DNA from 4 places in the Luteococcus japonicus genome. Region 4 is predicted to be linked to each of the others. Evidence: riboswitches for the same ligand, from Rfam matches in the RefSeq annotation. Region 4 holds a riboswitch; each other region holds the start of a gene.
The links. A riboswitch is a leader RNA that binds a small molecule or an ion and turns the genes downstream of it on or off. The one in region 4 is predicted to bind cobalamin.
Positions count from the first base shown of each region.

Region 1: it holds a riboswitch for cobalamin, as region 4 does, so the genes downstream of both, mutA (methylmalonyl-CoA mutase small subunit) here and cobN (cobaltochelatase subunit CobN) in region 4, are expected to answer to the same signal.
Region 2: it holds a riboswitch for cobalamin, as region 4 does, so the genes downstream of both, EDD41_RS05095 (hypothetical protein) here and cobN (cobaltochelatase subunit CobN) in region 4, are expected to answer to the same signal.
Region 3: it holds a riboswitch for cobalamin, as region 4 does, so the genes downstream of both, EDD41_RS13145 (50S ribosomal protein L25/general stress protein Ctc) here and cobN (cobaltochelatase subunit CobN) in region 4, are expected to answer to the same signal.

Region 1 is NZ_RKHG01000001.1:2,797,594-2,805,504, reverse strand. It holds rRNA gene EDD41_RS13275 (23S ribosomal RNA) at 1-1,580, opposite strand, end outside; rRNA gene EDD41_RS13270 (16S ribosomal RNA) at 1,909-3,425, opposite strand; gene EDD41_RS17895 (hypothetical protein) at 3,462-3,593, opposite strand; cobalamin riboswitch at 4,112-4,372, shown strand; gene mutA (methylmalonyl-CoA mutase small subunit) at 4,518-6,410, shown strand; gene scpA (methylmalonyl-CoA mutase) at 6,407-7,911, shown strand, end outside.
Region 2 is NZ_RKHG01000001.1:1,037,887-1,045,797, reverse strand. It holds gene EDD41_RS17765 (resuscitation-promoting factor) at 1-86, opposite strand, end outside; gene EDD41_RS05110 (superoxide dismutase) at 253-855, opposite strand; partial or broken gene EDD41_RS05105 (ABC transporter ATP-binding protein) at 1,046-1,842, shown strand; gene EDD41_RS05100 (hypothetical protein) at 1,812-2,318, shown strand; gene EDD41_RS05095 (hypothetical protein) at 2,463-3,077, opposite strand; adenosylcobalamin-variant (AdoCbl-variant) riboswitch at 3,164-3,242, opposite strand; gene EDD41_RS05090 (class I SAM-dependent methyltransferase) at 3,246-3,851, opposite strand; gene truA (tRNA pseudouridine(38-40) synthase TruA) at 3,848-4,714, opposite strand; gene trmB (tRNA (guanosine(46)-N7)-methyltransferase TrmB) at 4,725-5,483, opposite strand; gene EDD41_RS05075 (hypothetical protein) at 5,577-5,864, opposite strand; gene EDD41_RS05070 (elongation factor G-like protein EF-G2) at 6,187-7,911, opposite strand, start outside.
Region 3 is NZ_RKHG01000001.1:2,771,265-2,779,175, reverse strand. It holds gene EDD41_RS13160 (glucose-6-phosphate dehydrogenase) at 1-1,247, shown strand, start outside; gene EDD41_RS16625 (P-loop NTPase family protein) at 1,541-1,795, shown strand; gene EDD41_RS13155 (hypothetical protein) at 1,900-2,217, shown strand; gene pth (aminoacyl-tRNA hydrolase) at 2,416-3,015, opposite strand; gene EDD41_RS13145 (50S ribosomal protein L25/general stress protein Ctc) at 3,012-3,641, opposite strand; cobalamin riboswitch at 3,933-4,107, opposite strand; gene EDD41_RS13140 (DNA repair helicase XPB) at 4,156-5,802, shown strand; gene aqpZ (aquaporin Z) at 6,132-6,770, shown strand; gene EDD41_RS13130 (NUDIX domain-containing protein) at 6,866-7,402, opposite strand; gene EDD41_RS13125 (hypothetical protein) at 7,507-7,911, shown strand, end outside.
Region 4 is NZ_RKHG01000001.1:2,326,168-2,334,078, forward strand. It holds gene cobN (cobaltochelatase subunit CobN) at 1-2,821, opposite strand, end outside; cobalamin riboswitch at 2,818-2,954, opposite strand; gene cobO (cob(I)yrinic acid a,c-diamide adenosyltransferase) at 2,943-3,548, opposite strand; gene EDD41_RS11085 (cobyric acid synthase) at 3,550-5,070, opposite strand; gene EDD41_RS11090 (cobalamin biosynthesis protein) at 5,067-6,014, opposite strand; gene EDD41_RS11095 (histidine phosphatase family protein) at 6,056-6,619, shown strand; gene EDD41_RS11100 (undecaprenyl-diphosphate phosphatase) at 7,111-7,911, shown strand, end outside.

The DNA of each region.
Region 1 (7,911 bases), 470 kb from region 4:
CCATCACCCGAAGGATCCAGACACACTCGCGTGCTTAGCATCAAATGATTCAGCATGGACGTTGTTTCGCCGGTACCAGAATATCAACTGGTTGTCCATCGACTACGCCTGTCGGCCTCGCCTTAGGTCCCGACTTACCCAGGGCAGATTAGCTTGACCCTGGAACCCTTGGATATTCGGCGGACGGGTTTCTCACCCGTCATTCGCTACTCATGCCTGCATTCTCACTCGTGTGCTCTCCACGGCTGGGTCACCCCGCCGCTTCACCGTGCACACGACGCTCCCCTACCCATCCACACACCTGCCGTAAGGAGGTTAATATGTGAATGCCATAGCTTCGGTGGATAACTTGAGCCCCGCTAAATTGTCGGCGCGGAATCACTTGACCAGTGAGCTATTACGCACTCTTTCAAGGATGGCTGCTTCCAAGCCAACCTCCTGGTTGTCTGCGCAACTCCACATCCTTTTCCACTTAGTTATCGCTTAGGGACCTTAGCTGATGATCTGGGCTGTTTCCCTCTCGACTACGAACCTTATCGCCCGCAGTCTCACTGCCGCGCTCTCACTTTCCGGCATTCGGAGTTTGGCTGATTTCGGTAAGCTTGTGGGCCCCCTAGACCATCCAGTGCTCTACCTCCGGAAAGAAACACGCGACGCTGCACCTAAATGCATTTCGGGGAGAACCAGCTATCACGTAGTTTGATTGGCCTTTCACCCCTATCCACAGCTCATCCCCTCGGTTTTCAACCCAAGTGGGTTCGGTCCTCCACGACGTCTTACCGTCGCTTCAACCTGGCCATGGATAGATCACTACGCTTCGGGTCTAGAGCGTGCGACTCAAACGCCCTGTTCGGACTCGCTTTCGCTACGGCTTCCCCACACGGGTTAACCTCGCCACACACCACTAACTCGCAGGCTCATTCTTCAAAAGGCACGCCGTCACCCCAAAGGGCTCCGACGGATTGTATGCGATCGGTTTCAGGTACTATTTCACTCCCCTCCCGGGGTACTTTTCACCTTTCCCTCACGGTACTTGTCCGCTATCGGTCACCAAGGAGTATTTAGGCTTAGCGGGTGGTCCCGCCAGATTCATGCGGAATTTCAGGGGTTCCGCACTACTTGGGGTGACACTCACAAGTGAACAACTTACGACTACGGGACTATCACCCGCTCTGGTCCAGCTTCCCAACTGGTTCGCCTTCATTGATCATTTTTTACTTGTCGACAGAATGACAGTACTGTCAGAGTGGCCCCACAACACCGCATGTGCAACGCCTGTCAGCTATCACACACACACGGTTTGGCCTCTTCCGCTTTCGCTCGCCACTACTCACGGAATCACGGTTGTTTTCTCTTCCTGTGGGTACTGAGATGTTTCACTTCCCCACGTTCCCTCCAACTACCCTATACATTCAGGTAGAGGTTGCCGGACATGACTCCGGTAATTTCAAGGTTTCCCTATTCGGAAATCCACGGATCACAGCTCGTTTACCAGCTCCCCATGGCTTATCGCAGGTTACAACGTCCTTCATCGGCTCTTGGTGCCTAGGCATCCACCGATCGCACTTAGTAGCTTGTAAAATTCTACAAAGATGCTCGCGTCCACTGTGTAGTTCTCAAAATACGGGCGACACCACAACATCAACCAGGCAAAACCCGATCTCAATCCATGGCTCGACAAGAAGGCGTCACCAACATGACCGACCCTTCAGGACCCAACAGCGTGTCACACCACCATCCACCAATCCCCACTTTCCACTCCCCCACAACAGGGGCTGTACTCACGAAAACCAGCATCCGATGATGCCTCAGTCAATGTTCCACAATCCAGAGCCACACTGGCCGTGAACGAACGCCACGGAACCAGGTGAATGACAACCACAAAAGCAGCTGTTCAAAGCTCCTTAGAAAGGAGGTGATCCAGCCGCACCTTCCGGTACGGCTACCTTGTTACGACTTAGTCCTAATCACCAGTCCCACCTTCGACAGCTCCCTCCTCACGGTTGGGCCACTGGCTTCGGGTGTTACCGACTTTCATGACTTGACGGGCGGTGTGTACAAGCCCCGGGAACGTATTCACCGCAGCGTTGCTGATCTGCGATTACTAGCGACTCCGACTTCATGGGGTCGAGTTGCAGACCCCAATCCGAACTGAGACCGGCTTTTTGGGATTCGCTCACCCTTGCAGGTTCGCAGCCCTTTGTACCGGCCATTGTAGCATGCGTGAAGCCCTGGACATAAGGGGCATGATGACTTGACGTCATCCCCACCTTCCTCCGAGTTGACCCCGGCGGTCTCCAATGAGTCCCCACCATTACGTGCTGGCAACATTGGACGAGGGTTGCGCTCGTTGCGGGACTTAACCCAACATCTCACGACACGAGCTGACGACAGCCATGCACCACCTGTATACCGACCAAAAAGGGGCATCCATCTCTGAATGTTTCCGGCATATGTCAAACCCAGGTAAGGTTCTTCGCGTTGCATCGAATTAATCCGCATGCTCCGCCGCTTGTGCGGGGCCCCGTCAATTCCTTTGAGTTTTAGCCTTGCGGCCGTACTCCCCAGGCGGGGTACTTAATGCGTTAGCTGCGGCACGGATCACGTGGAATGTGACCCACACCTAGTACCCACCGTTTACGGCGTGGACTACCAGGGTATCTAAGCCTGTTTGCTCCCCACGCTTTCGCTTCTCAGCGTCAGGAAAGTCCCAGAGAACCGCCTTCGCCACCGGTGTTCCTCCTGATATCTGCGCATTCCACCGCTCCACCAGGAATTCCGTTCTCCCCTAACTTCCTCTAGTCTGCCCGTATCAGAAGCACGCTCAGTGTTAAGCACTGAGATTTCACTTCTGACGCAACAAACCGCCTACAAGCTCTTTACGCCCAATAATTCCGGACAACGCTCGCACCCTACGTATCACCGCGGCTGCTGGCACGTAGTTGGCCGGTGCTTCTTCTACGCATACCGTCACTTTCGCTTCGTCTGCGTTGAAAGCGGTTTACAACCCGAAGGCCGTCATCCCGCACGCGGCGTTGCTGCATCAGGCTTCCGCCCATTGTGCAATATTCCCCACTGCTGCCTCCCGTAGGAGTTTGGGCCGTATCTCAGTCCCAATGTGGCCGGTCGCCCTCTCAGGCCGGCTACCCGTCGAAGCCTTGGTGAGCCACTACCTCACCAACAAGCTGATAGGCCGCGAGCCCATCCCAATCCGCCGGAGCTTTCCAACACCCACCATGCGGCAGACGCTGAATATCCAGTATTAGCCGCCGTTTCCGGCGGTTATCCCAGAGACTGGGGCAGGTTACTCACGTGTTACTCACCCGTTCGCCACTCGTGTACCCCGAAGGGCCTTACCGTTCGACTTGCATGTGTTAAGCACGCCGCCAGCGTTCGTCCTGAGCCAGGATCAAACTCTCCGTTGAAAAATATCGACAACCACCACAAGGATGGCAACGTCGTCAATCAACAATGAATCCAACCACTGACAAAGAAACACCAAAACTGGCATTCCAATCAATAATCATACTCAAAGAAACCATAACCACCACCACAAACCCCCCACAAAGAAGAGATCCGAAAGCAATGGCCACGGGTAAAACTTGGCATTGACTTTAGACACGCTGTTGAGTTCTCAAGATTCGGGCACGATCCGCGCTTCAGGCCTAACAACCATCCGCTTGGGGCAACTCGATCAACCTTACTCGCTTTCATTCGGACTTTCAAATCCGACTTCCTGCGAGCCGTGAGCTACACCTCATTGTTCGAGGCTTCCCTCACTGTTTGCTGCCTTGCGGCAACTTGTTCAACATTAGTTCATCGAACCTTCTGTTGCAAATCCGATCCGAGGTTCTGGATCGGCGCCATGCGGGGGAACCACCGGTTCCTCCAACGAGGCGCGAGAGAGGACATTACACAGTGCGCGGCCGTACGTCCAATCGAGCTGGCGCGGTCGGCCCGCGCCAGCGGACCATCCCGTTGGGCGGACCGCGAGCCGGTCGCCTCGAGACAGGACTCCATGGCTGTGACTAGGAGATTTGTCACACTCCCGTCGGTATGACCACAGCTCAGGAAGTTGCACCCCTCTTGCCCGCCCGGAGAAGGCGCCCGGTAGGCTGGTGAGCGCTGGTTCGACCCGCGGAAGTGGGCCGTCGCAAGAGGGAATCCGGTGTGAATCCGGAACTGTCCCGCAGCGGTATATGGGAACGACATCACCCGTCCGGCATGCGAGGGATCGCACGCCACACGTGGAGCATTACTGCCCCACCGGACGAGAAGCACTGGGCCTGGGCCTGGGAAGCGGTGGTCGAGGAAGGCGCCGAGAGGCGAAGTGCCCATGAGTCCGAAGACCTGCCAGCAGCGTTGCACCAGCCAGGTGCACTCGCGCGTGGCGTCGAGCGACGGGAACAGACCTGCAGGGTGTTCCCGGATGCGGCCCACACCAGGATGGCGTCGAGGAGCAACTACGTCAGGTCGACGACGAACGTCGACGACAACCTCATCGGAGCAGGAGTCCCATGACAACGACCGAGCCGGTCGCCCGCGAGGGTGCTGTTGAGCTGAAGCTCGCCAGCGACTTCGCGAAGCCGGGGATGGACCAGTGGCGTGCAGCTGCCGCCAAGGTCCTCAACCGCGGGCGCCCAGAAGACAAGCAACTCACAGGGGAGCAGGCGGTCTCCCGCCTGGTCACCACCACCGTGGACGGCATCGAGATTGCGCCGATCTACACGCTGGAGGATGCCCCCGCCGAACTCGGCGTGCCGGGCGTCGCACCCTTCACCCGTGGCACCACGGTGCACAACGGTGAAGCGGACGCCTGGGACGTGCGTGCACTGCACGAGGATCCCGACGCAGCGTTCACCAAGCAGGCCGTGCTGACCGACCTCGAGCGTGGTGCCACCAGCCTCTGGTTCCGCATCGATCCCGATGCCGTGCAGGGCGAGCAGCTGGGCGAGGTCCTGGCCGATGCCCTCCTGGAACTGATCACCGTCGAGGTCTCCAGCCGCACCGACCAGGAGGCAGCCGCAGAGGCGCTGCTGAAGGTCGTCGAGGCCGATCCCAAGCCGGCCAACCACAAGAGCGTCGTGCTCGGCCTTGACCCGATCGGCTGCGCCGCCCTGAACGGCACCGCCCCCGAACTGGGCAAGCTCGGTCAGTGGGTCAAGCGCCTCGACGGGATGCGCAACTCCCGCGCGATCGTGGTCGACGCCACCATCTGGCACAACGCCGGTGCGGGCGACGTGCATGAGCTGGGCTTCGCCCTGGCCACGGGCGTCGAGTACGTGCGTGCGCTGATGGCCCAGGGGCTCACCGCCGACCAAGCCTTCGATGCCATTGACTTCCGTGTCACCGCCACCGTCGACCAGTTCGCCACCATCGCCAAGCTGCGCGCCCTACGCACCGCCTGGAACAAGGTCGGCGAGACCTTCGGCGTCAGCGCCACCAAGCGCGGTGCCCGCCAGCATGCGGTCACCTCGTGGCGCGAGATCACGCGTGATGACGCCTACGTCAACATGCTGCGCGGAACGATCAGCACCTTCGCCGCCGGTATCGGTGGCGCCGAGGCAATCACCACGCTGCCCTTCGACACCGTCTGGGGCCTCCCGGGCGACTTCAGCCGACGGATCGCCCGCAACACGCAGGTGGTCCTGGCCGAGGAGTCGAACATCGTGCGCGTCAACGACCCGGCCGGTGGCTCCTGGTATGTCGAGAGCCTGACCAGCAAGCTGGCCGAGGCCGCATGGGCCGTGCTGGGCAAGATCGACGCCGCCGGTGGCATGGCCAAGGCCGTCGTCGACGGTCTGCCGGTGCGCGAGCTGGAGCCCGTCATCGCAGAGCGCGCCAAGCGTCTGGCAACCCGCAAGAAGCCGATCACCGGCGTCTCCGAGTTCCCGAATGCCGGCGAAGCCGACGTGACCACCGCCAAGCCGCGCCCCGCAGCCCCCGAGTACAAGGGCCTTCAGTGGCACCGTGACTCCGAGGTCTTCGAGGGCCTGCGCGATGCCGTCAAGGCATCGGGTGAGGCCAAGGTCTTCCTGGCCTGCCTGGGCGCACGTCGTGACTTCGGTGGCCGCGAGAGCTTCGCGTCCAATGCCTTCCACGTCGCCGGTCTCGCGACCCCCGAGGTGGAGGGCGGAAGCGTCGAGGAGATCGTCGCGGCCTTCAAGGCTGCCGGTACCCCCGTCGCCTGCCTGTGCTCAAGCGCCAAGGTCTACGCAGACCAGGCACTGCCCGTCGCCAAGGCCCTGAAGGAGGCCGGCGCCAAGACCGTGCTGCTGGCCGGAAACCTGAAGGAACTGGGCGAGAGCGCATCCGAGGCCGAAGGCGTCATCGATGGAACCGTTGCCATGGGCATGGACATCGTCGCGCTGCTCGACCAGACCCTCGACACGTTGGGAGTGTCCAAGTGACCGAGATCCGTTTTGATTCCGTCCCCCTGGGTGAGCAGGCCGTTCCGGCCGATGCCCAGGCGCAGTTCGAGCAGCTGCTCTCCCAGGCACCCGCCGTCGAGCAGTGGGTGACTCCCGAGCAGATCCCCGTGGAGCACATCTACGGCAAGGACGTGTACGAGGGCATGGACTTCCTGGAGACCATGCCGGGCATTCCGCCCTTCCTGCGTGGCCCCTACGCCACCATGTACACGAACCAGCCGTGGACCATCCGCCAGTACGCGGGATTCTCGACGGCTGCCGAGTCCAATGCCTTCTATCGTCGCAACCTCGCGGCCGGCCAGAAGGGCCTGTCGATCGCCTTCGACCTGGCGACCCACCGTGGCTACGACTCGGACCACCCGCGGGTGTCCGGTGACGTCGGCATGGCCGGCGTGGCCGTGGACTCGATCCTGGACATGCGTCAGCTCTTCGACGGCATCCCGCTGGACCGGATGAGCGTCTCGATGACCATGAACGGGGCCGTGCTGCCCGTGCTCGCTCTCTACGTGGTGGCGGCCGAGGAACAGGGTGTGAAGCCGGAGCAGCTGGCCGGAACGATCCAGAACGACATCCTCAAGGAGTTCATGGTTCGTAACACCTACATCTACCCGCCGCTGCCGTCGATGCAGATCATTGCCGACATCTTCGCGTTCACCAGCGCGAACATGCCGAAGTTCAACTCGATCTCCATCTCCGGCTACCACATGCAGGAGGCCGGAGCGACGGCCGACATCGAGATGGCCTACACCCTGGCCGACGGCGTGGAGTACATCCGCGCCGGCGAGTCCGTGGGCCTGGACGTCGACCAGTTCGCACCGCGCCTGAGCTTCTTCTGGGCCATTGGCACCAACTTCTTCATGGAGGTTGCCAAGATGCGCGCCGCGCGCATGCTGTGGGCACGCCTCGTGAACCAGTTCGGTCCCAAGAACCCGAAGTCGATGAGCCTGCGCACCCACTCGCAGACCTCTGGCTGGTCGCTGACCGCCCAGGACGTCTACAACAACGTGGTGCGTACCTGCATCGAGGCCATGGGCGCCACCCAGGGCCAGACCCAGTCCCTGCACACCAATGCGCTCGACGAGGCCATCGCCCTGCCGACGGACTTCAGCGCCCGCATCGCGCGCAACACCCAGCTGTTCATCCAGCAGGAGTCGGGCAACTGCCGGGTCATCGATCCCTGGGCTGGCTCGACCTACGTCGAGAAGCTGACCCAGGACCTCGCGGAGAAGGCATGGGACCTCATCCAGGAGGTCGAGGAGGCCGGTGGCATGGCCAAGGCCATCGAGCAGGGCATCCCGAAGATGCGCATCGAGGAGGCCGCGGCACGTACCCAGGCTCGCATCGACTCCGGCCGCCAGCCGGTGATCGGCGTGAACAAGTACCTGCTGGACAACCCCGAGCCCCTCGAGGTCCTCAAGGTTGACAACGCCAAGGTGCGCGCCGAGCAGATCGCGAAGTTGGAGAAGCTGCGCGCCGAGCG
Region 2 (7,911 bases), 1.3 Mb from region 4:
TTGTCCGCGACCTGCCACCCGACTGTTCCGGCAACGGCTGCCAGGGTGGTTGTGGCGGCAATGATCCCGATGGTCTTCTTCTTCACGCTTCTCCTCCGTGGGCCTGAGGTCCATGATGCCTTGAAAGCTGAGAAAAATCATAATTGTGGCTCAGGTTCTCAGCTGCTCTGGAGGTTGGGTCAGAACCGGCCACAAGAGCAGTGGCCGCCACCGGCGAACGGTGACGGCCACATGCGGCGTGCTGACTGCGGATCAGGCCTGCTGGGCCTTGGTGAAACGCTCGGTCACGTCGGCCCAGTTGATGACATTCCACCAGGCGCTGACGTAGTCGGCCTTCACGTTCTTGTACTGCAGGTAGTAGGCGTGCTCCCACATGTCCAGCTGCAGCAGCGGGGTCTGGCCCAGCGGGACATTGCCCTGCTGGTCGAAGAGCTGCAGCACGTTGAGGCGCTTGCCGAGGGTGTCCCAGGCCAGCACGGACCAGCCGGAGCCCTGGATGGCCTTGGCATTCTCGTTGAACTGGGCCTGGAAGGCGTCGAAGGAGCCGAAGAACTCGTCCAGCGCGCTGGACAGCTCACCCTCGGGGCGGCCGCCGCCCTCGGGGGACATGTTCTTCCAGAAGACGGAGTGGTTGACGTGGCCGCCCAGGTGGAAGGCCAGATCCTTCTCCAGCTTGTTGATGTTGGCGAAGTCACCCTTGGCGCGGGCCTCCTCCATCTTCTCCAGCGCGGTGTTGGCGCCGGTCACGTAGGTGGCGTGGTGCTTGGAGTGGTGCAGCTCCATGATCTCGGGCGCGATGTGCGGCGCGAGGGCGCTGTAGTCGTAGTCAAGATCGGGCAGGGTGTAAACAGCCATGTAAATCCTCTTTCCGTCTTCGCCAGGCGGCAAGGCCTGGAGCCCCTGTTGAAGGGGCTTTCCTTGGGACAACACCGATCCTAGGCACTTTGTTCCCGCCGAGGCCATCCTTGTTCGCCGCCAGCGCTATCCACGGCCAATTGTCCTTGTGGGCAGTGGTTCTGGGCCGGTGGCGCGATGTAGTGGGCAAATGAGTCAAGCACGAGGCGACGACGGCGCCCCCGCCCTGGTGATCCGCAATCTGCTCAAGCGGTTCGGGCCGAAGGCGGCCCTGGACAATCTCAGTCTTGTCGTGCCGTCCGGCTGCCTGTTCGGGTTGGTGGGACCCAACGGTGCCGGCAAGACCACCAGCCTGGGCATGGCCACCGGGTTGCTGCGGCCCGATGCCGGACAGGTTGAGTTCTGGGGCCATGACGTCTGGAGCGACCCCGTCGCGGCCAAGGCGATGATGGGCGTGCTACCCGACGGGCTGCGACTCTTCGACTGGCCCAGCGGGCTGGAACTGTTGCGTTTCGCCGCTGGCATGCGCGGCGTCGCTCCCGACCAGATCGAGCCGCGAGCTGAGGCCCTGCTGCATGCTCTCGGACTCACAGCTGACGCCAACACGCTGGTGTGCGACTATTCGGCGGGCATGACCAAGAAGATCGGTCTGGCTGCGCGCTGGTGCACAACCCGCGGCTGCTGGTACTGGACGAACCCTACGAGGCAGTCGATCCGGTCTCGGGGCAGGCCATCCGGAAGATCCTCCATGACTTCGTTGCCGGTGGCGGCACCGTCGTGCTTTCCAGCCATGTGATGGAGCTGGTGGAGAGTCTGTGCGACGCCGTCGCGGTGGTCGCCGCCGGGCGGGTGTTGGCGATCAGCCCGACCTCCGAGGTGACCCAGGGGCGACGACTGCAGGACCGCTTCATCGAGCTGGTGGGTGGCGGCACGATCGATGCGGGGGAGGGGCTGGCATGGTTGGGACACTCGTCCGACTCAAACTGACGCTGCTCAAGCGCTCGTTGCAGGGCCAGGCGACCACGATCATCGGCCTGGTGATGGCGGGTCTCTACGCGCTGGGCGCCTTGGTCTGGCTGTCCGTGGCCCTGCTCAGGCTGCGCGGCGCCGCGCAGCAGTTGCACGGCGGCTCCACCACCGTCGGCTGTGCGGTGCTCACGCTGGGCTGGCCGCTCGGCACGCTGCTGCTGGCCCCGAGCCTGATTGGCGGCTCTGCGGAGAACTCCATGGCCAGCGGGCGCGGCATCCTGTTCCCACCGATCTTCTCCATGCTGTTGATGGGATCGCTGGCGGTGGCCCAGGAGATCAGCTACGACGGGACGCCGCTGTGGATGCACATCTCGGCCGGGATCAGCGGGCGGGCGGCCCTGGCTGGGCTGGCTGTTGCTCTGCGTGGCGCCGCTGTACGGGATGGCGCTGCTGGCCGGTTCAGTGATCTGGGGAGGCCAGGTGCTGGACCGTAGCTGGCCCGAGGTGCTCAAGAAGGTCACCTACAGCAAGGGGTGATCGGCACGGTTGGAGTGCCTGCCGAGCTGTCGCCCTGCCGTGCTTGCAAGGACGGCAGGGCGACACGTCACCAGGGCAACTGCCCAGGCGGCTGGTGTGGCTCAGGACTTCTTGCGCTTGGCCACGTAGAAGGCGGCCACCAGACCGCCGACGATCGCCGCGACCAGGACGGTGGTGATGGTGCCCTTGTTGCTCTTCTTCTCGTCCGCGGCAGGGGCGGCCGAGGGGGTGGCAGTGGCGGCCGGGGTGGTGCCGGGCTTGGCCGGGGTGCACTCCTTGCCGTAGCACCAGCCCTCGGCGCCACCGGCGACGGGCTTGGCCTGGTCGGCGCCCTTCTGGCTGAAGGCCCAGGTGCCGGGCTTGGCGGCGGTGTAGTAGTGCCAGTAGTTGCCGTCGAACTTGGTCGGGCAGGCAGCCGGCTCGCCCTCCATGGTGCAGATCATCTTGGTCTTCGGGTCCAGCGTGGTCTTCACGTCGGCCTTGGTCAGCAGCTCGGAGCCGGTGGCGGCGGTCTCGACGCACTTGTCCACCAGCGCCTTGCCCTTGGAGTCCTGCACGACCAGCCAGACCTTGCCCTGGCTGGAGCAGTCGGAGACGGCGTCGGCGGGCATCACCCGGGCGGGGGCGGCATCGGCGGCGAGGGCTGCGCCGGGGGCCAGCGAGAAGGCCAGGGCAGCGGCAGCGGAGGCAAGCAGCTTGGCGGAGGTGGTGGGCACGGAAGTCCTTTCGAGCGGGCCGCGCACGGCCGCGGGTTCGATGCCCACGACTCGTCCCGCGGACCACGACGGGTGGTGATGAGTCCGCCGCACCAGGAGCTCCGACTGTGACGGTTGCGGGTCAGTGCCGGACTTGCACCGGCTTTCCCTGGGTACGACAGCGGCAGACTACTGCACCGGCGCGCCGGGGCGAACCTCCAGCACCCGGAAACCCTTGCTGGAGGTCAGTCGTTCGCATCGGTAGCCCTGCTCCGTCAGCCAGCGGGCCAGGGAGTCGGCTCCCAGGTTCTTGCCGACCACCATCACGGCACGGCCGCCGTCGGCCAGACGAGGAAGCCAGGTGAGCAGCAGTTCGTGCAGCGCGGGCTTGCCGATCCGGATGGGCGGGTTGGACCAGATCTCGTCGTAGCGCACGGTGGGCTCCGCCTGCTCCGGGGTGATGGCACGGACCCGGTCTGCGGCGCCGATGCACCGGGCATTGTCCGCGGTCAGGGCCAGGGCGCGCTCGTTGACGTCGACGGCGTCGATGGTGCTGGTAGGGCAGGCCACTGACAGGGCGACCGTGATGGGGCCGTAGCCGCAGCCCAGGTCCAGCAGTCGGCCACCGTCGGCCGGCGGCTGCACCTCGTCGAGCATGATCTTCGTCGCCGGGTCCAGCCGGCTGCCCGAGAAGACACCGTTGGCGGTGATGAAGGTGTGCTCGTGACCCCAGATGGTGGCCCGGATCTCGCGCCGCTTCTCAGGTCCGTCGGGCGTGGTGAAGTAGTGGCTCATCGGGCTTCCTCGGATGTCTCGGGCAGGGTGCGGACCGCACGGGAGAGGTTGGCACGCTCGGCGAGCCGGTCGTCGGCGGGGTAGCGGACCTCCTCCAGGCACAGGCCCTTGGCTGGCATGACCAGCACACCGTTGTGGCGTTTGGGGGATCCCATCACCTCCGCCAGCCAGGCCTGGTCCTTGCGGCCGGTCCCGACCGTGGTCATCGCCCCCATCAGCGAGCGGACCATGGAGTGACAGAAGGCATCGGCCGTGACGGTGAACTCCACGATGCCGTCGGCGGTGCGCTCGGCATGCAGGCCGGTCAGGGTACGGATGGTGGTGGCGCCGTCGCGTGGCTTGCAGAAGGGCGCGAAATCGTGCAGGCCCAGCAGCATCCGTGCGGCGTGATTGGTGGCCGCCACGTCCAGGACGCCACGGATCCGGGTGATGTGGCCGCGCAGCAGGGGATCGCGAGTGCTCTGCTCGTCCCAGACCCGGTAGACATAGCGACGCCAGAGGGCGGAGAAGCGGGCATCGAAACCTTCGGGAGCTCGCGAGACCCGCAGGACCTGCAGGTCCTCGTCGAGTACCCGTTCCAGGCGTCGCTGCAGACGTGACGTGTCGACAGCGACGGGCAGGTCCACGTGCGCCACCTGTCCGCGGGCGTGCACGCCGGCGTCGGTGCGGCCGGCGACGGTCAGCTGGACCGGTTCGGGGAGGCGCAGCACCTGGGCGGTCCAGCGCTCCAGCTCGCCTTGGACGGTGCGCAGGTCGGGCTGGGTGGCCCAGCCGGAGAAGGCGGTGCCGTCATAGGCGATGTCCAGACGCCAGCGGGTGGCCTCGACGGCCTCGGCCGACGTGGGAAGGGGCTCGGCCGGCATGGGAGTGGTCTCAGTCATCGTCGCGCACCGTGCGGTAGGTGAGGTCGTGGATGGTTCGGCCCGCGGCCAGCCCCTTGCGCTCGTACTTGGTGACCGGACGCATCTCCAGCCGAGGGGCCCATCCGGTGTTCTCGGGGTCGGCTGGGTCCAAGTGCGCGTTGACCAGGCCGGGGGCATGGTCCAGGACCTCGCGCATCCACTCGGCGTAGTCGTCCCAGTCCGTCGCCAGCCGCCACAGGCCGCCATCGACCAGCCGGGAACGCACCAGCTGCGCGAAGTCGGCGCTGACCAGACGACGCTTGTGGTGGCGCACCTTGTGCCAGGGATCGGCGAAGAAGAGCCACAACTCACTGATCGAGGCCGGCGCGAAGAGGTGGGTGAGCCCCTGTTCGCCGTTGCCCATCACGATCCGGATGTTGTCCACGCCCTCTCGGGCCATCCGTGACAGGGTGCTGGCCACCGCGGGCTGGAAGACCTCGAAGGCGATGATGTTGGCCTCGGGATGCTGCTTGGCCATTGCCACCAGCGACTCGCCCGCGCCGGAGCCGATCTCCACGATCAGCGGCGCCTCGCGCCCGAAGACTGCGGCCCAGTCGACGGGGTCCTGCGGGGCGATGGAGGTCTCGGTCTCGCCCTGTGCCACCCGCAGCACCCACCGTTCATGGTGGTTCTCCCAGGCCTTGGTCTGGGACTCGTTCATCCGGGCGCTACGGCGCACGAAACTGACCACCTCACGGTGGACACGGCGCTTGGGAGACTGGTTCTGCACCGGGCAAGTCTAGGCGAGGTGTGGTGGACACGGTCTCGTCGCTCCGACGTGCACCATCGACTCTGCACGTCGAACCGACGGGCGAGGGGTGGCTCAGGAGGCGGCGGGGCGGAGCTTCAGGCCGGCGCCCAGCAACAGGCCACCGGCCATGAGCACGCCCAGCCAGGGCAGGGCCGTGGCGCGGGCGTCGCGGTGGCACTGGTCCACCCATCCGGCGGGCGGGGTGGAGCCGTCGGTGATCACGGGGCCACGCACGACAACCGAGATCGCCGGGCCGCACTTGCGCTCGTCCACATAGGTGTCCGGGCCCAGCACCTTCACCAGGCTCACCAGCACTCCGGCCAGCGCGAGCCAACGCCACGTCCTCGACCCCTCATCCATGGCAGGCACCCTATCCAACCCTCGCGCGAGAAGCCCTGGTCCGGGTTGATGCCGGCTCGGCCCGGTGGTGGAGCGCTCCGGTTCGACACCCCGGCCCCACCCTCTCACACCAGCTCTTGCACCCCACCTCCCGCCAGCTCTTGCACCCTGCGGCGCGGCTTGCTCCTGGCACCCCGCAAACCAGGCGCCAGGAGCCTTGGCCGACGCCTCGTGCACCACGCGGCGCGACATCGTCCCAGGAAGGGGGCGACGTCGCGCCAAGCGGAGGAGCCTTTGTCAGCGGCCCCTTGGCAGGCTCGGGACCGTGGTGCTCCGGTGACCGTCAGGCCTCCCGCTCGAAGGTCTGGGCGATCTGCGGCGGCACCAGCTCATAGCCGTGGAAGGTGCGGGTGAAGGTGCCACTGCCGTGCGCGAGCCCGCGCAGGTCCACGGCATAGCGCCCCAGCTCGGTCGCCGGCACCAGTGCCTTGAGGATGGAGTGGTGCTCGGCGTCGGCGTCGGTGCCCAGCACCTGGCCGCGACGGTTGGACAGGTCTGTCATCACGGCGCCCAGGTATTCCTCGCCGACGGTGACGGTGACCTCGTCGATGGGCTCCAGCAGCGCGACGGTCTGCGGCGTCGCCGCCTCCTTGAGCGCCAGCGCACCGGCGGACTGGAATGCCATGTCGGAGGAGTCCACCGAGTGGGCCTTGCCGTCGTAGAGGGTGACCTGGACGTCCACCATCGGGTAGCCGTAGATGGTGCCGCGCTCCAGCTGGGACTTGATGCCCTTCTCGACGCTGGGGATGAACTGGCGCGGCACGGCACCGCCGACGACCTTGTCCACGAAGACGAAACCGGAGCCGCGTTCCCCGGGGGCGATCTCGATGTCGCAGACGGCGTACTGGCCGTGGCCACCGGACTGCTTGACGTGGCGGCCGTGGGCCTTGGCACCGGCGATGAAGGTCTCGCGCATCGGCACCTTCACCGGCTCCTGGGTGACCTTCACGCCGTAGCGGTCGTTGAGTCGGCCCAGCAGCAGGTCCGTGTGGGCCTGGCCCATCGTCCACAGGATCTCCTGGTCGGTCTCCGTGGTGCGTTCCAGCCGGACGGTGGTGTCCTCGACGACCAGGCGGGCCAAGGCACCGGCCAGCTTGTCCTCGTCATTGCGGGTCGCGGCCTTCAGCGCGGTGGGCAGCAGCGGTTCGGGCTGGTTCCACGGTTCGACGAGGGCGGGGGACTCCTTGGCGGACAGGGTGTCGGAGGTCTCGGCCCGGGTCAGCTTGCCGACCAGCACGATGTCGCCCGCGATGGCCTCCTTCTTGGTGTTCATCTCCAGGCCGACGGGGAAGGCCAGCGGGCCGACCTTCTCGTCCTCGTCGTGGTCCGGGTGGTGGGCGTCGGCAACGCCGGTGAACAGTTCCCGGTGTCCGGCGACGTGCACCGTCTCGTCGGTGCGCAGGGTGCCGGAGAAGATGCGGACCATGGACTGGCGGCCGGCGTAGGGGTCCGACTTGGTGCGGATCACCTCGGCCACCAGCGGGCCGTCGGGGTCGCAGGTCAGCTCGAGGATGTCCGAGCCGTCGGCATTGGTGATGGTGGGCAGCGGGTGCAGCGCGGGGTGCGGCAGGCCGTGCTCGATGAGGCTGAACAGTTCCTCGACGCCCACACCATTGCTGGCCTGGACGGGGATGGCGGGGAAGAAGGTGGCGTGGGCGGTGGCCTTGAGCAGGTCGGCACGTACCTGGTCGACGGCGAGCTGCTCGCCCTCGAGGTAGCGCTCCATCAGGTCGTCGTCCTCGGCCTCGGTGACCACGCTCTCCAGGAAGGGGGCGCGGTAGGTCTCGATCTGGGCGGACTCGTCGTCGCTGGCGTCACGAAGCTCGGAGGTTCCCGACGAGTAGTCGTGGATGCGTTCGGTGACCAGCGACATCGAGCCGATCACCTCGCCGGCGTCATTGGTCAGCGGCAGGTAGGCGGGTACGACGCCCTCGCCGAAGGTGGCCTGGCAGGTCTGTACGGCGCTCTCGTAGTCGCCACGCTCTGCGTCGAGCTTGGTGATGACGAT
Region 3 (7,911 bases), 450 kb from region 4:
TCGGCGCCGCCTTCGATGAGATGGGCGACGAGAAGTGGAAGGAGGTGGTGCAGTCCGCGCTGTCCGAGAGCGGCTGCCCCCAGGGCAGGATCGACCAGATCCTGGCCACCACCCGCTACATCAAGATCGACGTCACCAATCCGGACGAGCTGAGGGCCCTGCTGGACTCCTGCCCCAGTGATCCGGTGCTCTACTTCGCGCTGCCGCCAGCCATCACCATGAGAGCCTGCGAGGCACTGGCGACGATGGAGGTGCCGCCCACGCTGCGCCTTGGCCTGGAGAAGCCCTTCGGCGCCGACGCCGAGACCGCCCACGAGCTCAACCAGCTGCTGACCCGGATCGTCCCGGAGCGGCAGATCTTCCGCGTCGACCACTTCCTGGGCAAGTCGACCGTCCTGAACCTGCTGGGCCTGCGCTTCGCGAACCGCCTGTTCGAACCCATCTGGAATGCGCAGAACATCGACCACGTGGTGATCGTGACCGACGAGACCCTCGCCCTGGAGGGCCGGGCCGGCTACTACGACAAGGCCGGCGCCATGAAGGACATGATCCAGAGCCACCTGCTGCTGGTGCTGGCGATGTTCGCGATGGAGGAGCCCGCCCGCGTCGACGAGCTGGAATTGCGTGACCTGATGGCGCATGTGCTGCGCGCCACCGAGCTGTGGAGCGGCGATCCGGTGGCCGATTCCCGGCGCGCCCGCTACACGGCTGGCCGGATCGGGCAGCGTGACGTGCCCAACTACGTCGATGAGGAGGGCGTCACCCCCGAGAACAAGACCGAGACGCTCGCCGAACTGAAGGTGCGGGTCAAGACCTCCCGTTGGGCCGATGTCCCGATCACCCTGCGTTCCGGCAAGGCGCTGGGTGATGCCCGCAATGGCATCACCGTGATCCTCAAGCCCGTCGGTCACCTGCCGGAGGGCTTCAAGAACACGCCCGCCCCGAATGTGATCAGCATCGGCATGAAGCCGGAGAACATTGCCGTGGGCATCACCACCAATGCCGAGGGTGACGTCCTTGATCTTGAGGACTCGGTGCTGTTCACCGAACTCGGCAGCAGCGCGGTGCGGCCCTATGGCGAAATTCTGGAGGGCATCCTTGACGGTGACCCGCTGCTCAGCGTGCGAGGCGACATTGCCGAGCAGTGCTGGCGGATCATCAGCCCCGTGCTGCAGGCCTGGCAGGACAACAAGGTCCCGATGGACGAGTACCGGGCCGGCTCCTCCGGCCCCGCGAACTGGATGTGAGCCTGCCCGCTCAGCTCCCCCTCCGGCCCCACCCATGACTGCGGTCACGGGTAGGGCCGACGCAATGGGTGACGCAGGCGGGATGTGACCCGCCAGCCGCCTGCGTAGCGCCGTGGTCAACCCCTGCACGAGGAGAAGACCATGGCCGTCACGCCCAACATCGCACCGCCGCTTGTCAGTGGCTTCGTCTTCCAGCAGTACAACCTGGTGCCACCCTGTCCGCCTACGAGACCATCGCCCTGCCGTGGCGGCTGGACCGAAAGCGCCCGGACCGAGAGCTGATCATGGACCGGATGGAGTCCATGGGCATCGCTGATCTAGCCAGCAAGCTGCCCATCACCCTGTCCGGTGGTGAACAGCAGCGCGTCGCCCGCGACCCGGGCCATTGCGTGCTGATGGTCACCCACGACCCGGTGGTGGCCCGCCGGTGCGACCGCGTCGCGTTCATGCGTCTGGCCGGCGCCAGTCCACCGCAGAGAGGGGCAGGCGCAAGGGAATGGTGGGACGCGTCATCTGGTGCCTGGTCATCGCTGCCCTGGTGGGACTGATCTTCTGGGCCACCCCCCACGGTGCGCACGATGGACGCTGAGAAGTTCGCCCTGCAGAGCGTCATGCAGGCCACCTTCTTCCTGATCCCCTGTTGGCAACCTTCATGGCCAAGGACTCTCCGGTCACGACGGGGCTACTGACGCGCGGCTGGACCAAGCTGGTGCCCGGCCGCAGCGGAACATGGCACCTGGCGCGCAACACGGTGCTGGGCAAGATGGACCGTCTCGAACGCACGGTGGCCCCCGTGATGGTCACGATGTCTCTGCTGTTCTCGATGATGTGTCTGGGCCAGTCCTTCCAGGCGACGCTGGAGGCCATGGAGGAGGGCGGGAGCTCGCCGGCAATGACCTGCCCGGCCTGCTGCTCCTGCTCGGTGCCCCTCTGGCGATCTCGGTGGCGGGTGGTCTGTCCGCCCTGCTGATGATGGCCCGGCAGCGGTCGCGGAACTGGCACTCGACGAGAGCCTGGGAGCGGCCCCTGCGCAGACCATGGTCTGGGTGGGCGTGGTGATCTGGGTCGCGACGACGGCCTGCACCGTGCTGCCCACGCTGGGCAGTCTGCGCACTCCCCCGCCGCGGGTCATTGCCCGCCTCGTCGCCGCCTGACCGACGGTCCGGGCTCAGGAGTTGTAACGGTTCTGAGCGGCCTCGAGGCCGTCCAGGACCAGCTTCTCCACGGCATCAGCGGCCCGGCCGACCTCGATCTCAAGATCAAGCTTGAGGCTGGAGGGGATGGGGGCCAGCACATAGTCGGCGGCCGCCTGCCGTCCCGGGGGACGCCCGATGCCGAAACGCACCCGGTGGAAGTCCCCGGTGGACAGGTGCTTGCGCAGGCTCTTCAGCCCGTTGTGACCGTTGTCGCCACCACCGATCTTGAGCCGGAGCTGGCCGAAGTCAAGATCAAGTTCGTCGTGGATGGCGATGACATTCGAGGGAGCCACCTTGTGGAATCCCGCGAGCTTGCCGACGGCCTGTCCGGACTCGTTCATGAAGGTGCGCGGCTTGACCAGCACGACCTTGTGGGCATCCAGCCCCGGAGCGCCCACCCCGGCGGAGCTGATCCGTGTCTCGACGACCTCGGCGCGCATCAGCCGAGGAGCCGACCAACTGGCCCGCGCACGGCGGGCCAGTTCGTCGACGACCATGAACCCGACATTGTGCCGGGTGTTGGAGTAGGTGGGGCCGGGATTTCCCAGCCCCACCACGAGCCAGCTGGTCACTCGCCCTCGGACTCGCCCTCAGCGGCGGCAACCTCGGCACCCGCGGTCTCGTCGCCCTCGGTGGCGCCCTCGTCGAGCTCTTCGGCGGCATTGATGCCGACGATCAGGGTCTCGGCGGCCTCACCGTGGAAGGTGGCGCCCTCGGGCAGGGTGATGTCGGCCACGCTGATCTGCGCACCGGCCTCCAGGCCCTCGATGGAGACCTCGATCTCGGTGGGGATGTTCATGGCGGAAACCTCGAGGGCCAGTGCGGTGAGGTCCTGGTTGACGGTGGTCTCGGAGGCGGCCTCGCCGGTCAGGACGATGGGCACCTCGACGGTGATCTTCTCGCCGCGCTTGACCAGCAGCAGGTCGACGTGCTCGATGAAGCCCTTGATCGGGTCGCGCTGGACCTGCTTGGGCAGGCACAGCTGCTCCTTCTCGCCAGCGATGTCCAGGCTCAGCAGCACGTTGGCGGTGCGCAGGGCCAGCAGGATGTCGTGGCCGGGCAGCGTCAGATGCTCGGGCTCCATGCCGTGGCCGTACAGCACGGCGGGCACCTTGTCAGCGCGACGGATGCGACGGGCAGCGCCCTTGCCGAACTCGGTGCGCTTCTCGGCGAAAATCTTCAGCTCATTGGTGGCCATTGCGGTCTTCCTCAACCTTCGTCTCTGGGACGTCCAGATCACGTAAACGCCCACGAGGGAGGAGACGAGCTCTCGCTCAGCACCACGTCGATCACGGCCCCGGAATACTCCGGTTCCCTCGCCAGGCAACAAGCCAAGGATAGGGCACCGGGCCCACTGCACACAAAGCAGCGGGCCCGGCCTGTGCCGTGACCTACTCCGAAACCTCGGTGATCAACTGCGCCGTGCTGGGTGGCGGGGGCCACCACCGTCGTGAACCATCCATCCTTGCCCAACAGCTCCTTCGGGTCCTTGCCGTACCTCGCGTTGGCAGGTTTTCGGACTCGGACTCCTCCGCTCGGGCGCCTTCCCCGCTCTCGCCAGTGGCACAGTGCCTTTGCGTCATCCTCACCGCTGCGCGTCAGTCCTGGATTCTCACCAGATTCCCCGCCCCCACAAGGGGTTTTCCAACATCATGGGAGTACCGGCCGGCAGGGTCTTCCCCGGTTTGGGAAGTGGGGGATACTGGCAGGCGATGAACAACCCCGGCCCCCTGATCGTCCAGTCCGACCGCACCCTGCTGCTGGAGGTGGACCACCCCGACGCGGATGCGTGCCGCGTCGAGATCGCCCCCTTCGCGGAGCTGGAGCGCGCCCCGGAGCATGTGCACACCTATCGGCTCACGCCCCTTGGCCTGTGGAATGCGCGCGCCGCCGGACACGACGCGGAGCAGGTCGTCGACGTCCTGATGCGTTTCTCCCGCTACCCCGTCGCGAGCTCCCTTCTGGTGGACATCACGGAGACGATGGGCCGCTACGGGCGGCTGCGACTGGAGAAGCACCCCACCCACGGCCTGGTGATGATCAGCACGGACAATGCTGTGCTGGTGGAGGTGCTGCGCTCGGCTAAGGTCAAGGGCCTGGTCGGGGCCCGGATCGACGACGAGAGCGTCATCGTGCACCCGTCGGAGCGCGGGAACCTGAAGCAGGTGCTGCTCAAGCTGGGCTGGCCGGCCGAGGACCTGGCCGGCTACGTCGACGGAGAGAAGCACGCCATCGACCTCGTCGAGGACGGGTGGGAACTGCGCCCCTACCAGCGGCAGGCGGCCGAGAGCTTCTGGAACGGCGGCTCCGGGGTGGTCGTGCTCCCCTGCGGTGCGGGCAAGACCATCGTCGGAGCCGATGCGATGGCCCTCGCGCAGGCCACCACCCTGATCTTGGTGACCAACACCGTCAGTGCGCGGCAGTGGCGCGACGAGCTGCTGCGCCGCACCACGCTGACCCCCGACGAAATCGGCGAGTACTCCGGCAGCCGCAAGGAGATCCGGCCGGTGACGATCGCCACCTATCAGGTGATCACGACCAAGCGTGGCGGGGTGCATCCCCACCTCGAGCTCTTCGACGCCCGCGACTGGGGCCTGGTGATCTACGACGAGGTGCACCTGTTGCCCGCGCCGGTCTTTCGGATGACGGCCCACCTGCAGGCCCGACGCAGGCTCGGGCTGACCGCCACCCTCGTCCGCGAGGACGGGAGGGAGGGAGACGTCTTCAGCCTGATCGGGCCCAAGCGTTACGACGCACCATGGAAGGACATCGAGGCGCAGGGCTGGATCGCGCCCGCCGACTGCGTGGAGGTGCGGGTCACGCTGGACGATTCCGAGCGCATGGCCGTCGCCACCGCGGAACCCGACGTGCGCTACCGGCTGGCCGCCACCAGCGAGAGCAAGACCCGGACCGTGCTGGACCTCGTCTCGCGACACCGGGGCCAGCCGACGCTGGTGATCGGGCAGTACGTGGACCAGCTGGAGGAGATTGCCCGGGAACTGGACGCGGAGCTGATCACGGGTTCCACGACGAACAAGCGGCGCGGCGAGATCTGCGACCGATTCCGGTCCGGGGAGGTCGACCTGATCGTCGTGAGCAAGGTGGCCAACTTCTCCATCGACCTGCCGACCGCACAGGTGGCGATCCAGGTCTCCGGCGCCTTCGGTTCCCGGCAGGAGGAGGCACAGCGCCTGGGCCGCCTGCTGCGCCCGAAGGACGGCGTGACGGCCCGCTTCTATGCCGTCGTCGCGCGAGACACACCCGACGCGGACTTCGCCCAGCACCGCCAGCGCTTCCTGGCAGAACAGGGTTACGCCTACCGGATTGTCGACGCCGAGGACCTCGACGATCTGGGCTGACGGGCACCCACGGCTGCGGCCTCGAGCGAGGATTCACCCGGTGTTTGGCCACGCGCCGCTTGTTCTCTGCTGCTCACCAGAGAAGGACTGGTCGATTGTTGACTGCTCGATTTCTTGCCATCAAGAATTTCGGGTCAATGATGCTCCGCGGGCAACCAGTTCCGTCCGGCCCACCGCTTGGTGGACCATCAAGGAGTAGTAGTAATGCACGTTTCCATGAAGTCCCGTCTCGTCGCCGAATTCCTCGGCACCCTGTGGCTCGTCCTCGGTGGCTGCGGCTCGGCCGTGCTGGCCGCCAAGTCCTGAGCACCGATCCCACCCCCGTCAACATGGGCATCGGTTTCGTCGGTGTCGCGCTGGCCTTCGGCCTCACCGTGATGACCGCGGCCTACGCCTTCGGTCACCTGTCCGGTGGCCACTTCAACCCGGCCGTCACCCTGGGCCTGTTCGTCGCCAGGCGCGTCGAGGCCAAGGCCGTGCTGCCCTACATCATCACCCAGGTGATCGGTGGCATCGTGGGCGCTGGCATCCTGTTCGCCGTCGCCTCCGGCAAGGACGGCTTCGACGCCAGGGCGTCGGGCTTCGCCTCCAATGGCTTCGGTACGCACAGCCCCGCCGGGTACTCGCTGCTGGCCTGCTTCCTGATCGAGGTCGTCCTGACCGCGATCTTCCTGTTCATCATCCTGGGCTCCATCGATGACCGCGCCCCGCAGGGCTTCGCCCCGATCGCCATCGGCCTGGGCCTGACCCTGATCCACCTGATCTCCATCCCCGTCACCAACACCTCGGTGAACCCGGCCCGTTCGCTGGCCGCCGCCGTCTTCCAGGGTGGCTGGGCCCTGAGCCAGGTCTGGATGTTCTGGGTTGCGCCGATCATCGGCGCCGTCATCGCCGGCGCGCTCCACCACACCCTGACCGACGAGGGCGTCTCCCTGAGCGAGGCCGCAGAGGGCCGCATGGAGGGCTGAGACCCCTCCGCATCACCCCGTAGATGCCTCGTTCCCGCCCAGTGGAACGAGGCATCGTCATGTTCCCGGCAGGGGCCGACACGTGGAACTCCACGTCACCATGGAGTAGCCGTCACCGGGACCGTGGACTCCTCCATGGTGCCCAGTTCCCGGCACGGCTGGCCCCTCCAGGCCGCGAGTTCGCGGGCCTGGAGGGGCCAGAGCTCCATCGAGGACATCTGCTGCTGCGAGAACCATCCCCAGCGCCCCATCCGCGTCCGCTCGGTGGCGGTGAAGGCGGAGGTGTCCACGTCGAATTCCTGCTCGACGTCGAGCAGGAAGAAGTCCTCGTCCTGGACGAGGATCCGATCCGAATAGCCGTGGGTCACGACGCGGTGGGCGATGGGCCCGGTCAGAGCCTGCGGCACCACATGGTGGCCGGTCTCCTCCGCGAGTTCCCTGGCTGCGGCCTCGCGCGGGCTCTCCCCCTCGTCGATCCCGCCTCCGGGAAGCACCCACCAGGAGGATCCGGGGACCCCCGGGTCCGAATCGCTCATCAGCAGGACTCGGCCGTGGCAGCGCACCAGCACGCGGGCGCCGCGGCGGTTCTTGCGGCCCCGGTGGGCGGGTTCGGGGAGCGGGTCTTTGACCATGACGAGATCCAATCATGCGCGGACAACACTCGGACAACACCAGGACAACACCCTTTGCCCCTTGGACGCTCGTCCAGGAGTCGTCGTGCGGCTTGGCTCGTGCCATGAGACCTCCTGTCATCCTCGTGGCCACCGCCACCTTCCTGCTCGCCGCCTGTTCCGGGACCACCCCGCCCACACCTGGGTCCCTGCCCACGCCGGCATCCGAGGCGGCTGCCACTGCCGCCGCACAGAAGACGCCGTCATCGCTGCCACTGCCCACCGAGGCCCCCGTCGCCACCCGCAAGGCGGCCCACGACGGGATCACCTTCACCCTGGACATGTACCCACTGCGCAGGGAGGGCAAGGCGGTGCTGCTCACCGCCCGCCTGACCGCCGTCGAGGTTCCGGCTGGCGGCGCACAGATCGGCGATGGGTGGAACCTGCTGAACACCGTCAACGACACCACCGACCCCAACTTCGCGTTCGACAGCGGGTTCAAGCTGGTGGACCCCGCCGCCCAGGTGGTG
Region 4 (7,911 bases):
CGTCGATGCGGGGACGGCCCAGTTCGGCCAGCGGCACCACCTCCAGCCGGCTGACCCGACGCGAGGCCTCGTCCCATTCGGGGCGCACGCCCATCAGGGCCAGCACCTCGGCGATGTCGTCGCCGCTGGTCCGCATCGCGGAGGTGCCCCACACACTCAGCCCCACCGACGTGGGGTAGGCGCCCGTCTCGGCCAGGTGGCGCTGCAGCAAGGAGTCGGCCATCGCCTGACCCGTCTGCCAGGCAAGCCGCGACGGCACCGCGCGCGGGTCGACGGTGTAGAAGTTGCGCCCGGTCGGCAGCACGTTCACCAGCCCGCGCAGTGGGGATCCCGACGGCCCCGACGGGATGAAACCACCCTCCAGCGCGTGCAGCACGGCAGTCAGCTCGTCGGTGGTGCGATCCAGCCGCGGCACCACCTGTTCTGCGGCGAAGCGCAGCACCTGGGCCACCTCGCCCCTCGACAAGCTCGGGGATCGTGGTGGGATTTCATGTCCGTCGGCCGAGCCTGTCGAGGCCCCGAGCACCCGGGAGACCACGTCATCGGCACGTTCGGGATCCCAACCGGCCTCCTCCATCGCCTGCACCAGTGCGCGGGCCTCTGCCTCCACCTCGTCGGTGCGCGCCGAGTCGGCGTCGTCCCCGAGCCCGAGGGCGCGACGGAGCCCCGGCACGGCATCACTCGCGCCGCCCCAGACCTGCTGCGCGCGCAGGATCGCCAGCACCAGGTTGACCCGCGCCTCACCGGCGGGCGCAGCGCCCAGGGTGTGCAGGCCGTCGCGGATCTGCGCGTCCTTGATCTCACACAGCCAGCCGTCGACGTGCAGCAGGAAGTCGTCGAACTCCTCGTCCTGCGGCCTTTCCTCCAGGCCCAGGTCACGGTGCATCTCCGCGGCGCGCATCAGCGCCCAGATCTCACCGCGCACCGCCGGCAGCTTCGCCGGGTCCATCGACGCGATGTTGGCGTGTTCGTCGAGCAGCTGCTCCAGCCGGGCGATGTCGCCATAGCTCTCGGCGCGCGCCATCGGCGGCACCAGGTGGTCGACGATCACCGCATGTGCCCGACGCTTGGCCTGCGCCCCCTCGCCCGGATCGTTGACGAGGAAGGGGTAGACCAGCGGCAGCGAGCCGATCGCGGCGTCGGGTCCGCAGGCTGCGCTCAGCGCCGCATTCTTGCCCGGCAGCCACTCCATCGAGCCGTGCTTGCCCAGGTGCACCACGGCGTGCGCGCCGAAGCCGTGCTCGAGCCACCGATAGGCGCCGATGTAGTGGTGGCTGGGGGCCATGTCCGGGTCGTGGTAGATCGCGACGGGGTTCTCGCCGAAGCCGCGCGGCGGCTGGATCAGGATCACCACATTGCCGGCCTGCAGGGTGGCCAGCACCAGTTCCCCGTCGTCATTGACGAACAGGCTGCCCGGTCCCTCGCCCCAGGCCTCCCGCATCCGGTCGCGCAGTTCGACGGGCAGGTCGGCGGTCCACTCGCGGTACTGCTCGGCCGTGATCCGCACGTGCGCGTCGGTGAGCTGCGCGCTGGTGAGCCACTCCTCGTCCTGACCACCGGCGGCGATCAGGGCGTGGATCAGCGCATCACCCGCGCGGGTCTCGGCCTCGGGGCTGCCGTCGGAGCCGTCGACGATCCGGGTCACCTCATTGTCGCCACCCAGGTCATAGCCCTGTTCGCGGAGCCGACGCAGCAGGCGGATCGCCGAGACGGGCGTGTCCAGGCCCACCGCATTGCCGATCCGGGCGTGCTTGGTGGGGTAGGCGCTCAGCACCAGCGCCAGCTTCTTGTCCCGGTTGGGCGTGTGGCGCAGCCGGGCATGATTGACGGCCAGCCGCGCCAACCGGGTGCAGCGCTCCGGGTCCGCGACATAACGGGGCAGACCCTCGTCGTCGAACTCCTTGAAGCTGAAGGGGCCGGCGATGATGCGGCCGTCGAATTCCGGGATCGCGATCTGGGTGGCCGAGTCCAGCGGTGTGACGCCTTCGTCATTGTCCTGCCACTCGGTGCGGCTGCTGGTCAGGCACAGGCCCTGGATGATCGGGATGTCGAGTTCCGCCATCCGGGCGACGTCCCACGCCTCGTCATCGCCGCCCGCCTGGGCGCTGGCCGGGGAGGAACCACCAGCGGCGAGCACCGTGACCACCAGGGCATCCAGGCTCGCCAACGCCTGGTAGAGCTCGTCGGGGGCCTGCCGCAGCGAGCCCGCGAAGATGGGCAGCCCCACCGCGAGCCCCGTCGCATCGATCGCGTCGGCCAGGTCGTGCGCAAAGGCGGCATTGCCACTGACCTCGTGGGCGCGGTAGTAGAGGACGCCCACCGTGGGCAGCTCCTGCGCCCCGGGCTCCTGCTCCCTCGCCGCCCAACCCCAGGCCGGGACCGGGTGCGGTGGCTCGAAACCCTCACCGGTGAGCAGCACCGTGTCGGACAGGAAGGCGTGCAGCTGGCGCAGGTTGGCGGGGCCACCCTCGGCCAGGTAGCGGTGGGCCTGGGCGGCGACACCGATCGGCACGCTGGACAGCTCCATCAGCTGGGCGCTGGGTTCCTGCTCGCCGCCCAGCACCACCATCGGCCTTGTGTCGGCGATGCGGCGGAAGCCCTCGCACAGGTCCTGTGGGCCGCCCAGGATGCGGGTCACCACCAGGTCGCACCCGGCGACCTCGTCGGCCATTTCCTGGTGCATCGGGCGGGACGGATTGCCCAACAGGTAGTCGGAGCCGCTGGCGCGGGCCGAGAGCAGGTCGGTGTCGGACGTGGACAGCAGGGCGATGCGCATCGGCGCGTCTCCTCCCCCGGAGTTCTCGCTCCGGAACGTGGGCATGGACTCACCCGACGTCCAGTGTCTGGCTTGCCCTCGTAGGGCTTCACAGTGGCGGAACCGCCCCGGGATCTCACCGGGTTCCTGGGCCGTGGGCTGCGACCAGCCTAGCGGGAACGGGGACTCACCACTCGATGCCCGCCTGCCCCTTGGCGCCGGTGTCGAAGGGGTGCTTGATCTTGGTCATCTCGGTGACCAGGTCGGCGGCGTCGAGCACCTGCTGCGGCATCCGTCGACCGGTCATCACGACATGCTGGGTGCCGGGCCGGTTGCGCAGGGTCTCGAGCACCTCGTCGACGTCGAGCCAGCCATTGGCCAGCACATAGCTGAACTCGTCGAGCACGTACAGATCATGCGTCTCGTTCGCGAGCTGTTCGCTGATCCGCGCCCAGCCCTCCTTGCTCATCGCGACGTGGTCCACCTCCTTGGTGGAGCGCAGCCAGGTCCATCCGGCACCCATCGCATGCCACTCCACCGGACCGCCCTGACCGGTCTGCTCGTGCACCTCGTTCAGCGCGGCGAAGGCGGCCTTCTCCCCGGTGCGCCAGTTCGGCGACTTCACGAACTGGTACACGCCGATGCTCCAGCCCTGGTTCCAGCCGCGCAGCGCCATCCCGAAGGCGGCCGTCGACTTGCCCTTGCCGTCGCCGGTGTTGACGATCAGCCGCGGTTGGTGGCGCAGCTGGCGGGTGGTGAGCTTCTCGTCCTTGACCGGTGGGGTGCCCTGCATGTCAGTTCTCCTCTGGGGTGGGGTGGGTGAGGGCCAGCAGGGCGTCGACGTCCAGCTGCTCCTCGATGGCATCGGCCAATGTCTCGATCATTCGTTCCCGCAAGGCACCGAATCCCGGTGCGTCTGCGGTGGGACGCCACGGATGCCCCGCCTGGTCGGCGACGCGGGTGAGCCAGGCGCGGCGGAACTCGTCGTGCTCCAGCGCCCCGTGCCAGTGGGTGCCCCAGGTGGGGCCCACCCGCATCCCGTCCAGGAAGCGCTCGTCGGGTTCGGCGAGGGTGGTCGGGCGGCCGTGGTGGATCTCGTAGCCGATGGTCTGGTGGCCCTGCCAGCTACCGGTGGGGCGGGCCAGCACCTTGCCCGGGTGGAAGTCGACGCGCAGCGGCAGCAGGTCCAACCCCTCGACAGGCTCGTGCGTCGTGGGGCTGCGGCCGGCGGCGGGCTTCCCGGTGGCCGAGCCTGTCGAGGCCTGTTCCACCTCGTCGACTATCAGCTTCCCGAGCATCTGGTAGCCGCCGCAGATCCCCAGGGTCGCGCGCCCGGCGGCATGCCGCTGGGCCACCACCCGGTCGATCCCCCGGGCCCGCAACCAGGCCAGGTCGTCGATGGTGGCGCGCGTGCCGGGCAGCACCAGCAGGTCCGCGCGGGCGCAGACGGCCGGGTCCGCGGTCACCGTCACGTGCACGCCCGGCTCGGCGGCCAGGGCATCGACATCGGTGGCATTGCTGACCCGCGGCAGCCGCACCACGGCCACCTCCAACGCACGTTCGGCGTGGTGGGGTGTGGTTCCGGCGCGGTGCCAGGCGCCGATCGCCAGGGCATCCTCGCCATCCAGCCAGACACCCTCCAGCCAGTTGAGGACACCGAAGTTGGCCAGCCCGGTCAGTTCGCTGATCCGGGTCAGGCCGGGGGCCAGCACCTCGGGGTCGCCGCGGAACTTGTTGATCACATAGCCCTTCAGCAGGCCACGGTCCGCATCGTCGAGCAGCGCCCAGGTGCCGTAGATGCTGGCCAGGACCCCACCACGGTCGATGTCTCCCACCAGGACCACCGGCATCCCGAACTGGCGGGCCAGTCCCATGTTCACGTAGTCGCCGGAACGCAGGTTGACCTCGGCCGGGGAGCCGGCGCCCTCACAGACCACGAGCTCGTGGGCGGCCTCCAGCTCCCGTAAGGACTCGAAGGCGGCGGCCGCCAGATGCCCCCGCCCGGTGGCGTACTGGCCGGCCTCCAGCGTCCCGTCGGGCTGGCCGCGCAGCACGACGTGGGCCCGACGGTCGGTCCCCGGCTTGATCAGCACCGGGTTCATGGCGGTGGTGGGCTCCACCCGGGCGGCGACGGCCTGCAGGTACTGGGCGCGGCCGATCTCACCGTCGGCCACCACCATGGAGTTGTTGCTCATGTTCTGCGCCTTGAAGGGCGCCACGTCGATGCCGCGGCGGCGCAGGGCCCGGCACAGGCCCGTCACCACCAGGGACTTGCCGGCATCGGAGGAGGTGCCGGTCACCAGGATTCCCGTCATCGGGCGTTCCTCTCGTCGGACTCGTGGTCGGTTCTCATGACGGCGGCCAGCGCAAGGGCCGACGCGGCCAGCGCCGCGGCCTCCTGCACGCGGCGTGCCAGGGCGGAGGCCCGCCGCAGGTCCGCGGCGACGGGGCGGGGGCCGTCCCCCAGTAGCCCGCGGTGCTCCACACGGCCCCCGGGGTAGACATTGCGGCCACCCAGCTGCACGCCCAGCGCCCCGGCAAAGGCGGACTCGCACCACCCGCCATTGGGGCTGGGATGGTCATGGGCGTCGCGGCGCATCGTCTGCCAGGCAACGGATCTCCGTGTGCCAGCCAGCCCGCAGGCGAGCGCCCCCGTGATCCTGGCCGGCAGCCAGCAGGCGGCGTCGTCGAGCCGGGCCGCCACCATCCCGAAGTTCTCGTAGCGCTCGTTGTGGTGGCCCACCATGGCATCCAGCGTGTTGATGCCGCGGTGCACCAGCAGGCCGGGAACCCCGGACACCGCACCCCAGAAGAGGGGAGCCACCACCGCATCGGCGGTGTTCTCCGCCACGGATTCCAGCGCGGCGCGGGCCAACTCCGGCTCGTCGAGCTCGTCGGCCTGGCGCCCGCACAGCCAGGACAGCCGGTTTCGGGCCGCGGCCAGGTCTCCGTCCGCCAGGAAGGTGGCCATCGTCTCGCCCTCCCGGGCCAGCGAGGAACCTCCGGTGACGGCCCAGGTGGCAAGCGCGGTCAGCGCCACCTGGGCCGCTGGGTGCCTGCGGCCCACGGCTTCGGCGGCCACCCCGAGTGCGACAAGTGGAGCCAGACTGAGTGTCACGTGCCCCACGCCCGCGGCACGGGAGTCTCGGTAGTCGTGCGCTTCGAGGGCCGCGGCCCACGTGCCGAACCAGGCCACCGGATGGTGCCGTTGCGGGTCGGGGATCACCCGGTCCGCAACGGTTCCCAATAGCAGGCCCACCGCTCGCGCCCAGATCACAGCGCCCCCACTAGGGTTGATGCATGCAGCTCGTCCTCGTCCGGCACGGCCAGAGCACCTGGAACCTCGAACATCGCCTTCAGGGGCAGACGCTCGGGGTGCCCCTCACCGAACTGGGGCGAACCCAGGCTCGGGAAGCCGCCGAACGCGTCGCCGCCCTCGTTCCGGCCGGCACGCCAGTGCTGACCAGCGACCAACTGCGCGCCGTCCAGACCGCCGAACCCATTGCCGCGGCCCTGTGCGTGACGCCGCGGCGCACCGAGGCGCTGCGCGAACAGGCGCTGGGAGAGCTGGAGGGCCGGCTGACCAGCGAACTCGCCGCCGAACCCGTCCCGGAGGGGCTGCACATCAGCGAGGTCTGCTGGGGTGGTGGGGAATCCATCGAGCAGGTCCACCTGCGCTGCAGGCTGCTGCTGGCCCGGCTGGCCGACGAGTATCCGGATGCTCCGGCATTGGTCCTGGTGGGGCACGGCGACAGCCTGCGTGTCCTGTTGGCGGTGCTGGACGGCCGGGGTCATCGTGACGTGGAGTGGGGCGTGGTCGGCAACGGGAAGGTCATCGCCCGCAGCTGGAATCCAGCCGGTTGACAGCATCTCTCGTCCTTCGCGAGCGGGGCGAAGGGACGAACCGTCCGCCCTGTCGCCGAGGGCAGTGAGGCGCGCCGAGGCCAGGCGACCGGGCTCATCCCCAACCCTGGTAGAAGGGTGGGGCATCACCGTTGCGGGACAGCGCCGGGTTCACACCGGCTTCGCTGGGCAGCGACGCGCTGGCATTGGCCAGCACCAGACACCCTAGACCCCCGCTGACGGACCGGACCGGCGGGGCCATGGTCGGCCGGCCACGAGAATCGACCGACAGTCCTCCGGGCTCGTGCCCCGCCCGCGGGGGACCTCTGCCGGCCGCGCAGGCGCGGGTTGATTTCCGTGGCGGGTGCCCGGGGTACCCCTGAAGTCCGCCAAGACGCGGCCAAGGAGGCGCTGAGTCCGTCCTGAGAGGAGTTCGGTGGCCCCAACACGGCCCCCATAACCTGTCGAGGACGACGCCGAGGTCCGGCGAACGTTGCCGAAGGGGAACAAACATGACGTGGTGGCAATCGATCATCCTGGGGATTGTGGAGGGCGTGACGGAATTCCTCCCCGTCTCCAGCACCGGTCACCTGACCATCACCGAGAAGCTGATGGGCATGCCCATTGATGACCCGGGCATCACCGCCTACACGGCCATCATCCAGATCGGCGCGATCCTGGCCGCCGTCATCTACTTCTGGAAGGACATCGCCCGCATTGGTGCCGCCTTCCTGAAGGGCCTGGGCAACAAGGATGCCCGCGACGCGGACTACAACATGGGCTGGGCCGTCGTGGTCGGCACCGTGATCACCGCCGGCGTCGCCCTGCTCGGCAAGGACCTCATCACCGGCGCCCTGCGGAGCATGTGGGTGGTGGCCATTGGCCTGATCGTCTGGTCCTTCGCCATGTTCGCCGCGGACCGTCACGCCGCCAAGGTGCCCGCCAGCAAGCAGCGCACCCTCGAGACCATCACCTGGAAGGACGGCGCCATCCTGGGCGCCGTGCAGTGCCTGTCGCTGGTTCCCGGCGTCTCCCGCTCCGGCGCCACCATCACCGGTGGCCTGTTCAGTGGCCTGGACCGTCTGGCCGCCACCAAGCTCTCCTTCTACTTGGGCATCCCCGCCCTGGTCGCCGCCGGCTGCTACGAGGCCGCCAGCGAGTTCACCCACGTCTCCAACACCATCGGTTGGGGTGTGACGATCATCGGCATGGTGGTCAGCTTCTTCGTCGCCTACGCCTCCATCGCATGGTTGCTGCAGTTCGTGGCCAGCAATACCTTCACCAGCTTCGTGGTGTACCGGATCGTGGTGGGC